3 regions of the Bradyrhizobium sp. LTSPM299 genome follow, and region 1 is predicted to be linked to each of the others. Evidence: predicted binding sites of a transcription regulator. Region 1 holds the regulator's gene; each other region holds the start of a gene.
What was found. Region 1 encodes PhoB, which activates phosphate uptake and scavenging genes when phosphate is short. Its sites were predicted from a motif close to TGTCATNNANCTGTCAT; they were not measured.
Positions count from the first base shown of each region.

Region 1 (3,280 bases):
ATGGCCAACCTCCCGGTGACCATCAACAATTTCGTGCAGAGCCCCTATGCCTACTGGAAAGAGTTGGCCTGGAGCGGTGCTTTGCTCATCACCTTCACCGTGCTCGCCCTCAATATCGGCGCGCGCATTCTCGGTGCCGAAAGGGCCACAAAATGACCGAGCTCTCCGTTTCGACGAATCCCCCGAGCCATGTTGCTCCGCATTCGCCGCTGCCGGATGCGCCGCCGAAGGTCACGGTGCGCAACCTCAATTTCTATTACGGCGAGCACCACGCGCTGAAGAACATCAATTTGACGCTCGGCACCAACCGCGTCACCGCGTTCATCGGCCCGTCCGGCTGCGGCAAGTCGACTTTGCTGCGCATCTTCAACCGGATGTATGATCTCTATCCGGGTCAGCGCGCCGTCGGCCAGCTGATGCTGGACCAGACCAACATCCTCGACGCCAAGCTCGACCTCAATCTGCTGCGCGCGCGGGTCGGCATGGTATTCCAGAAGCCGACGCCGTTCCCGATGACGATCTACGAGAACATCGCCTTCGGCATCCGCCTCTACGAGAAGATTTCGAAGTCCGAGATGGACGACCGCGTCGAGAAGGCGCTGCGCGGCGGCGCGCTGTGGAACGAGGTCAAGGACAAGCTGAACGCCTCGGGCCTCTCGCTCTCCGGCGGCCAGCAGCAGCGCCTGTGCATCGCGCGCACGGTTGCGGTGCGGCCCGAAGTGATCCTGTTCGACGAGCCGTGCTCGGCGCTCGATCCGATCTCGACCGCCAAGGTCGAGGAGCTGATCCAGGAGCTGTCCGAGGACTACACGATCGCGATCGTCACCCACAACATGCAGCAGGCGGCGCGCGTCTCCGACAAGACCGCCTTCATGTATCTCGGCGAACTGATCGAGTTCGACGACACCAACAAGATCTTCACCTCGCCGAGCGATCGACGTACCCAGGATTACATCACCGGCCGGTTCGGTTGAGGAGATAACACATGGCTTCTGAACATACCGCCAAGGCGTTCGACAGCGACCTGCAGGAACTCACCCGCCTGGTCGCCGAGATGGGCGGCCTGGTCGAGCGCATGATCACCGAGTCGGTCGATGCGTTGATCCGCCGCGACGTCGCGCTCGGCAAGCGTGTCGTCGCCGCCGACATCGAGATCGACAGCCTGCAGCGCGTCATCGAGGAACGCGCGGTTCTGACCATCGCGCGCCGCCAGCCGATGGCGATTGATCTGCGCGAGATCGTCGGCGCGATGCGCGTGGCCACCGACCTCGAGCGGATCGGCGACCTCGCCAAGAACATGGGCAAGCGCGTCGCGGCGCTGGAGAGCGATTTCCAGCCGCTCAAGCTGATCCGCGGCCTGGAGCACATGACCGATCTCGTGCTGTCGCAGGTCAAGTCGGTGCTCGACGCCTATGCGGCGCACGATCTGCCGGCGGCGATGGCGGTCTGGAAGGGCGACGAGGAGGTCGACGCGATCTGCACCTCGCTGTTCCGCGAACTGCTGACCTACATGATGGAAGATCCGCGCAACATCTCGTTCTGCATCCATCTGATGTTCTGCGCCAAGAACATCGAGCGGATCGGCGACCACGCCACCAACATCGCGGAAACCGTCTTCTACATGATCGAAGGCCAGCAAATCATGGACAAGCGTCCGAAGGGCGACATGACCAATTTCGCCACCACGGTTCCGGGCAGTTAATTTCGGTTCGCGTCAGGGCAACGGATCAAGACAGAGAGAGAGAACACAAAGCGATGAGCGCACGCATTCTGGTGGTCGAAGACGAAGAAGCGCTGACGACGTTGTTGCGCTACAACCTCGACGCGGAAGGCTATGACGTCGAGACGGTCGGCCGCGGCGACGACGCCGACACGCGGCTGAAGGAGCGCATTCCCGATCTCGTGGTGCTGGACTGGATGCTGCCGGGCCTCTCCGGCATCGAACTGTGCCGCCGCCTGCGGGCGCGGCCCGAGACCAAGCAGCTGCCGATCATCATGCTGACCGCGCGCGGCGAGGAGAGCGAGCGGGTACGGGGCCTTGCCACCGGCGCCGACGACTACATCGTCAAGCCGTTCTCGGTGCCGGAGCTGTTGGCGCGGGTGAAGGGCCTGCTGCGCCGGGCAAGCCCGGAGCGGCTTGCGACCGTGCTGACCTATGGCGACATCGAGCTCGATCGCGAGAAGCGCCGCGTCGCGCGCTCCGGCCGGCCGATCGATCTCGGCCCGACCGAGTATCGGCTGCTCGAGTTCTTCCTTGAGCATCCCGGCCGCGTGTTCAGCCGCGAGCAATTGCTCGACAGCGTCTGGGGCCGCGACATCTATATCGACGAGCGCACCGTCGACGTGCATATCGGCCGTTTGCGCAAGCTGCTCAATCCGGGCCGCGAGCAGGATCCGATCCGCACCGTGCGCGGCGCGGGCTACGCGCTGGATGACCGTTTTGCCAAGGCCGAGCCGCAGCAGTAAGGCCGCGCGAGCTTTCACAATTGTCGTCCCGGCGAAAGCCGGGGCCCATAACCACAAATCTTGATTGTTGGAATACGCTGGAGCCCCAGCGGGGCACAACCACTCGCGTCGGTCGTTATGGATCCCGGCTTTCGCCGGGATGACGCCGTGGATGGAGTCGGCTTACCTACCGCGTCGGCTTGGGCGCCGGCCGCCGGCGATCATTCGCCGGCTGGTAGGCGATGCGCGAGTGATGTGCGCAATAGGGCAGGCCGCCGAGCGCCTTGCCGCCGCAGAAGAAGAAATCCGGGCTCGACGGATCGCCGACCGGCCAATGGCAGGTTGCCTCGTTCAGCTCGAGCAGCGACAGCCGCTGGCTCATCGGCACGACGTTGTCGTAGGTGACCGGATCGGCCTCCATCTCGACCTCGAAGGCGTGGGCCAGCGCGGTGTTGCCGCGCGACACCGGGCGCGCCACCCGCATCATATGCTGCGCCGGACGTGCCTTGCGTTGCCGCGGCGCGGCCGCGGAAGGCGCCTTGGCACGGCCGGACAGGCCGAGCCGGTGCACTTTGCCGATCACGGCATTTCGCGTCACATTGCCAAGTTCCGCCGCGATCTGGCTGGCGGACAGGCCGGATTCCCAGAGCTTCTTCAGCTGCTCGACGCGATCGTCGGACCAGGTCAATACAGTCATCACATTCATCCCTTCGCCTAGCACCGGCCAATCCTTGGAGCGGTGCTGCGAGCCAAATCTCGAAAAACTCCTGCGGTCAGAATCCCTTGGCCCTCGCCGGGCACGCCTATGCGCCCGAACGTCTACGCAGAACGAAAG
Region 1 covers NZ_JYMU01000058.1:15,111-18,390, reverse strand. Annotated here, with positions in the region: gene pstA (phosphate ABC transporter permease PstA) at 1-156, shown strand, start outside; gene pstB (phosphate ABC transporter ATP-binding protein PstB) at 153-974, shown strand; gene phoU (phosphate signaling complex protein PhoU) at 986-1,702, shown strand; gene phoB (phosphate regulon transcriptional regulator PhoB) at 1,756-2,466, shown strand; gene UP10_RS29140 (GcrA family cell cycle regulator) at 2,633-3,142, opposite strand.

Region 2 (3,280 bases), on a different contig from region 1:
CCGCCGACGGGAATCCATTGCCCCGCCGTGACCTTGGCGCGGATGCGTGCGAACAGATCGGGATCGTGCTGCTCGATGATGGCGTACTGGTAGGCCTGCGAGCAGGCGAACTTGAAATCGGGATAACGGTCCATCAGCGCAACCGCCGTGGAGAAGCTGCGTTGGCCCTTGCGCCTGGTTTCTTCCAATGGCCACAGCCACGCGGTGTCGAGATGGGCGTGGCCGATCGCCGACATCTCATGGGCCACCGTGCCATTGCGCGCCGCGAGCAAGCCGTCGAGGATCGTTCGCGCCGCCGGCCATGTCGCGCGGTCATCGGGGTCGGCGATATTGCAGATACGGTTGAGGTCGTGCAGCAACCGCCCCGCCCAGGTCCGATCCAGCGCCGGCTGCACCGTCTCGCCGACGGCACCGTATGACCTGGTTTTCTTCGCGGGATCCCGATCGGCCTCGAGCTGGCGCAGAACGTCGTAGTCGAAATAGATCGCCTGCGCCTCGGGATCGAAGCGGCACAGCTCGCACGCCGCCAGGGCATAGCCCAGCGGGTTGCTTCCGAATTCGCCAAACAGGCCGTTGCAGGCAACTTCCACGTAGAAGGTGAGCGTCTCACCGCCGCGTGCCGGCTGAAGTAGCGGCGCGATGTGGCGACCGGGGTTCAGCCCCTGTGACGAGCGTCCATCCAGCCACAGCAAGGCTTCCGAGCGGCTGTCCCAATTGAGGTCCACGCGCGAGCCGGCCCAGGCTTCGGGCACGTCAGCCGAGACCCGCACCCAATACGTCGCCCAGAGCGGACCCAGCGTTTGGCCCAGCGAAATCGGCCGGTAATCCAGCTTGAGCGCCTCGGATAGACTGATCCGCTCGGTTGGCCCGGCAAGCTCGAGCGACACGACCGGCACACGATCGGCATGAATTTTGTCCCGCAGCCTTTCGGCAAAGCGTCCCAATCGTCCCCGCGTGTACTGCGGGTAGCGGCCGCGAATCCGGGCTATTGCGGGATTGCTGTTCTCTCGATCGGTCTCGTCCATCGCCTGCCCCAATTCGCTGCGGCAGGATTATAGCGGCAATTCGGATGTCGGAATCGACGGTCTCGAAACGCGTGGTTAACGGTTTGCAGACGAACGGGTCCCGGCGTATTTGAAGAGTCTTGCCCCGCTCGCCCGGCAGTCATCTGCCTGTCAGAGAATTGATACAAGAAGACGAGAGCGTGGGCCTTATTCGGCCCGGCTCTTGCAGCATTCAATGCGATACTACGGAAAAGATGGAGAGGCTTGGCCATGAAGAATAGTCGTTCACGACCGAAAGTAGATGTTAAAGCGATGCTGTTCGGTGCGGCGGCTTTGGCTTTCCTCTCACCATCGATGGCCTTGGCCCAAACCGCCGCGGCCCCATCAGGCGCCAAGCCCTTCCTGACCCTCGATGGCAAGCAGCCACTGGTGATCGGGCATCGCGGCGTGCCGGGGCTGATGCCTGAAGAGACCGAGGCATCTTACGAGCTGGCGGTGGCGCTGGGGACCGATTCGCTCGAAGAGGACCTGCACCTGACCAAGGATTGCGTGCTGGTCGCACGTCACAATCCCTGGCTGAGCGACAACACCAACGTGGCCGAGGTGGCGAAAACCAATGCGGCGGTCGCCGCCCGCAAGCGCACGACGCCGGGCGTCATGGTCAAGGTGAAATGGCCGCAATCCGCCGCGAGCGGACCGGCCGAATATCCCACCGACCTCGTCGATCCCGCCGATCCGAAATCGGTGCTGAAGGCGCTGATCGTCGACGGCGACGACCACACCAATGACTGGTCGATCACCGATTTCACCATGGCCGAGCTGAAGAACTGGATTTCCGGCACCACCTATGATGCCGCCAATGAACGGCCCAAGGTGTTCAACGGCAAGTTCCCGATCATCAGTTTCCAGGAGATCGTCGACCTCGCCAAGGCCAAGAGCAAGGAAACCGGCCGGACGATATCCGTCTATCCGGAAACCAAGAATCCGACCTGGAACAATGCCCAGGCCATCGCCAATGGCTGCGGCGCGCCCGGCAGCCACCCGCTCGAGGATGCCCTGATCAAGATCATCAAGGACAACGGCCTCAATGCGAAGGACGCGCCGGTCATCGTCCAGAGCTTTGAGCCCGGCAGCCTGAAATACATGCGCAGCCATGGTCTGGATACGCGGCAGGTCCAGCTGATCGACGGCAACGGCGTCGACTTCAAGGCCGGCAAGGTCCTGCTCAATAACATCGCCAATTCCCGCCCCTATGACTGGACGGTTGTGGGTGATTCACGCGGGTTCGACGCGATGCTAACCCCTGCGGGCCTGGCGGAGATCAAGACCTATGCCGACGGCATCGGTCCGTGGAAGGTTTATCTCGTCCCGTACAAGATCTCGCCCTGGAAGGACGCGAACGCCGACGGCACGCCCTATAAGGGATCGACGCCGGACGCCGCGACGCAGGAAGCCACCAGCGTCATTGCCGACGCGCACAAGGTCGGCCTGTTCGTGCATCCCTTCACATTCCGAAACGAGAAGAAATATCTGGCCGGCGACTATCACGGCGATCCAGTCCAGGAAGATCTCAAATTCTTCCGTCTCGGCGTCGATGGGATCTTTACCGATTTCACCCACACCGGCGTTGCCGCACGCGCCACCTATCTACGTGAACTGGGCTGGTGAGGCCTGGCCACATGTTCGTTGCACCTCTCCCGCTTGCGGGAGAGGTGACGCAGTTCCGATGCTGCTCCTGAGGGCCTCTTTGGCCCTCGACCGCTGATAGCGCGGTATGACAAACTGCGCCTCCGCAACAATCGGAACGAACCGGTTGCGTTGGAGGTCTTGATGCTTCCGAAGGCTGAAGCGGCATATTTCGCGATTGCCGACATCTCGGGCTATACCAACTTCCTCGCGGCGGTCGAGCTCGACCATGCGCAGGACATCATCGCCGATTTCATGGACACGGTGGTGAAAGGGCTGCGCCCGCCGTTTCGCCTCGCCAAGTTCGAGGGTGACGCCGCGTTCGTCTACACGACCGACGCGACGGTCGACGGTTCGCTGCTGCAGGACGCGATCGAGGGCGCCTATTTCAAATTCCGGCGACGCCTGCGCAACGTTCGCCAGGCCTCCGCCTGCGAGTGTCAGGCCTGCGTCGCGATGGGCAATCTCGATTTCAAATTCGTCGTCCATCACGGCGAGATGGTGAAGCAGAGGATGGGCGGGAGAGAAGAGCTCGCCGGGCGTGACGTCATTCTCGTCCACCGGCTGCTTAAGAACAGTGTCAGCGAGAA
Region 2 covers NZ_JYMU01000013.1:273,095-276,374, reverse strand. Annotated here, with positions in the region: gene UP10_RS09360 (alpha-mannosidase) at 1-1,025, opposite strand, end outside; gene UP10_RS09355 (glycerophosphodiester phosphodiesterase family protein) at 1,275-2,672, shown strand; gene UP10_RS09350 (DUF2652 domain-containing protein) at 2,835-3,280, shown strand, end outside.
Region 2: the regulator PhoB is predicted to act here: its motif matches at 1,163-1,179, upstream of UP10_RS09355 (glycerophosphodiester phosphodiesterase family protein).

Region 3 (3,280 bases), on a different contig from region 1:
AGTGCAATCGCGACCGCGATCTTGACCCAACTCGGGATGAATTTCGTCGCGCTGTCCAGCGATCCTTTGTAGCGCGCAATTGTTGCAACGTCGTCGCCGCTGAGCTTGCTCTCGTCACTCTTCATAAGGAGCCGAAGGGTTTCGGAAACCAGGTACATATCGTTGCGCGTATTGCTGACCGTCTCAGCCGGGAACTTTGCGAGCGACCCGTATTGTGCAACCTCGTCGCTGATCTCCCGCATCAGCTTGACCAGTGACGGGTAGGTGCTTTCGTCGAGCTGGCGAAGCGCGATATAATTGGTCACCGCCGGGCGCGCGTTGCCGGTGACGCGGCGGTCGGCGCTTTTGCTCTCGATGACTTTGCCTGCGGCAGCCGAGTTGTTGGCGAACTGCTCGATCTGGCTGGCGGGCATCGCACGATTCAGCGCGTAAGCCGTCGGGACCGTGCCGATCAGAATGAGCATAATAAGGCCCATGCCTTTTTGACCGTCGTTGGACCCGTGGAAAAAACTGACCAGGGTGCAGGTGAGGATCAGGACGCCTCGTATCCACCAGGGAGGGGGCTGGTCGCCCTTTGGCTCGGCAAACAGTGCTGGCGTCGCGCGCAAGAGAGCGCTTTTGAGCGCAAAGAGCAGAATCGCGGCGAGCGCGAAGCCGAACAATGGCGACAGGAGGAGGGCTTTGGCGATGTTGCCGGCCTGGGACCAGTCCACGCCCGAGGTCCCCTCTCGGCCGTGCATCAACGCGTTGGTGATGCCAACGCCCATGATCGATCCAATCAGGGTGTGCGAGCTCGAAGCCGGCAGCCCGAAATACCAGGTGCCCACGTTCCAGATGATCGCCGCGATCAGCAGCGCGAATACCATCGCGAAGCCGGCACTGCTGCCGACCTGAAGGATCAACTCCACCGGCAACAGCGAAACGACGCCAAAGGCGACTGCGCCACTCGACAGAAGAACACCGATGAGATTGAACACGCCCGACCAAACGACGGCGACATGGGCCGGCATCGAGCGTGTGTAAATGACGGTCGCGACGGCGTTGGCCGTGTCGTGAAAGCCGTTGACGAATTCGAAGCCGAGCGCGATCAGCAATGCGACGAAGAGCAGCAGGAATGCCAGATACGAGGTCTTCCCTGCGCCGGTGGCACCGACATCCGCGTAGATGCTGTACGCGACGAACAAGAGAGCAGCACCGATCACTCCCAGGTAGATAATACCCGTCAGGGGATGAAAGCCTTTTTCAAGATCCGGGCCTCTCCCGAGAGCAGGCTCGATCGAACCGGGCAACGCGACATCGCTCATGAATTCTCTCTGGGAAATGTAATTGGGGGCTATGGCGTGTGACATTAGGACTACGCTTACATGACAGTGATATGACAGTCATGTGATGGCGCCCGTTTGGCGACCGTCGCGGCCACCAAGCGATGCCGCACATCGAACCGGCGGGTCCGCGATTCATCAAGCCGAAACAATGGGTTACATGCGCAACAGAGGCGCCAGTTGGCGCTAGCCGAGCTGGTAAGTCTGCTACGGCCAACAGAAGAAAGTCAGACGTTTGGCTGCACGCGCCGTCACAGCCATTTTGGTACGTCAGTTCGGACAAATTGGCGAAGCCGATCGATCAGCAACGTAGGATTCGGGTCGACGCAGATTGAATGCCGATATCCGAATGCCCTGGAGATCCAGCCGCTCTACCCGACCGCTCGCTCAACGGCCGGCACATTCTCGACGAGGTCACCTCCCGTCGACAGGTGCGCTTCAACGTCGTTGCGGAATCCAACTCGTTCGAGATGCTGCGGGGGTTGGTCTATCGATGTGATCTCGTCTCCTTCCAGATCGAGATCGGTGCACCATCCGCCGATCTGGGCATGGGCCTGGTTGCCTGTCCCATCGACACGCGCGACATCCCCCGCGGGCCGAACTGGTGCTGAGTCAGTTGCGAGGGCGCGGCCTGTCCATCGCAGCGGCGACATTTTCGGAGGTTCTGGCGAAAAGCCTGCACGATTTGGGTACACGCGCCTCATCTCGTCATGAGCGATGATCCGTCAGATCCGAGCGACTTCCGCTTCGGGTCAAACGCCGCAATGGGGATCTACGCGGACCGATGTTCGCTCGGCTGCCGACAACCGACGTCGCCAAAGTTGGGGGTTGTTCGTCCATGTGAGGCGGACGAATCAGAAGTTCGCTTGCATGGCGCATGATGACCGTCAGGGAGGCCATCCAGGGAGGCCATCTCGAAAGACGGCGAAGATTATTTCTACCTGCCCTGCGGTAGAATCATGGTGATCGTCAGAGGTGACTCTCCTCTTGCGGCGCGGACAATCTGGCGGCAATTTTCGCGAGTCGAGTATTTGTTATGGTGGGGTCAGGGTCGCACGCCGGTTGATCGACGATCCATGCCCTGGAGGACGCAACTATTTCGCTTCGCACGCCTCTGGCGCTTCTCCTGATATCCCTGGGTACGATTGCAGCGGTGTGGTGGTGGCTGGCCACCCCCATCAATTTGGTCCGCGCACCGATCGACCCGAATGCCAAGCTGCAATGCATCGCGTACGCGCCGTTCCGCGCTCACCAGACGTCCGAGTCGCCGGCGACGCAAGTGTCGCGGGAACAGATCGCGGAGGATCTCGCCCAGCTTGCCAAAATAACCGATTGCGTCCGTACCTATGCGACCGATCTGGGTCTCGATCAGATCCCGGAGCTAGCGGCCAAGGTGGGGCTGAAAGTCATTCAGGGAATTTGGCTCGGAGGGGACCCGCAAAAGAACGCGACACAGATATCGACGGGCATACGCCTCGCCCGGCAATATCCGGGAACCATCATCGCGCTTGGGGTCGGCAACGAGGTCATGTTGCACCGGGCAATGACTGCTTCCGACCTTGCCGCCATCATTCGCTCGGTCAAGGCGCAGGTGACCGTCCCCGTCACCTATTCCGACGTCTGGGAGTTCTGGCTGCGCTACCGCGAACTTCAAGACGTCGTCGATTTCATCACCATTCATATCCACCCATATTGGGAAAATGATCCGGTCCCGGCGAAATTCGCCGCCGCTCACGTCGACGCCATCCGCATGCGGATGGCGTCGACGTTTCCGGGCAAGGAAGTCCTGATTGGAGAAACGGGTTGGCCGAGCGAGGGGCGGATGCGCCGGTCGGCGCTACCGTCGCGGATCAATCAGGCCCGGGTGATCTCGGAGATCCTCGATCGTGCCCAGCGCGAGAATTTCCGCGTCATCCTGTTCGAGGCCTATGATGAATCGTGGAAGCAAGAGCTCGAGG
Region 3 covers NZ_JYMU01000049.1:568,327-571,606, reverse strand. Annotated here, with positions in the region: gene UP10_RS25955 (inorganic phosphate transporter) at 1-1,304, opposite strand, end outside; gene UP10_RS25950 (type 2 periplasmic-binding domain-containing protein) at 1,658-1,933, shown strand; gene UP10_RS25945 (glycoside hydrolase family 17 protein) at 2,476-3,280, shown strand, end outside.
Region 3: the regulator PhoB is predicted to act here: its motif matches at 1,365-1,381, upstream of UP10_RS25955 (inorganic phosphate transporter).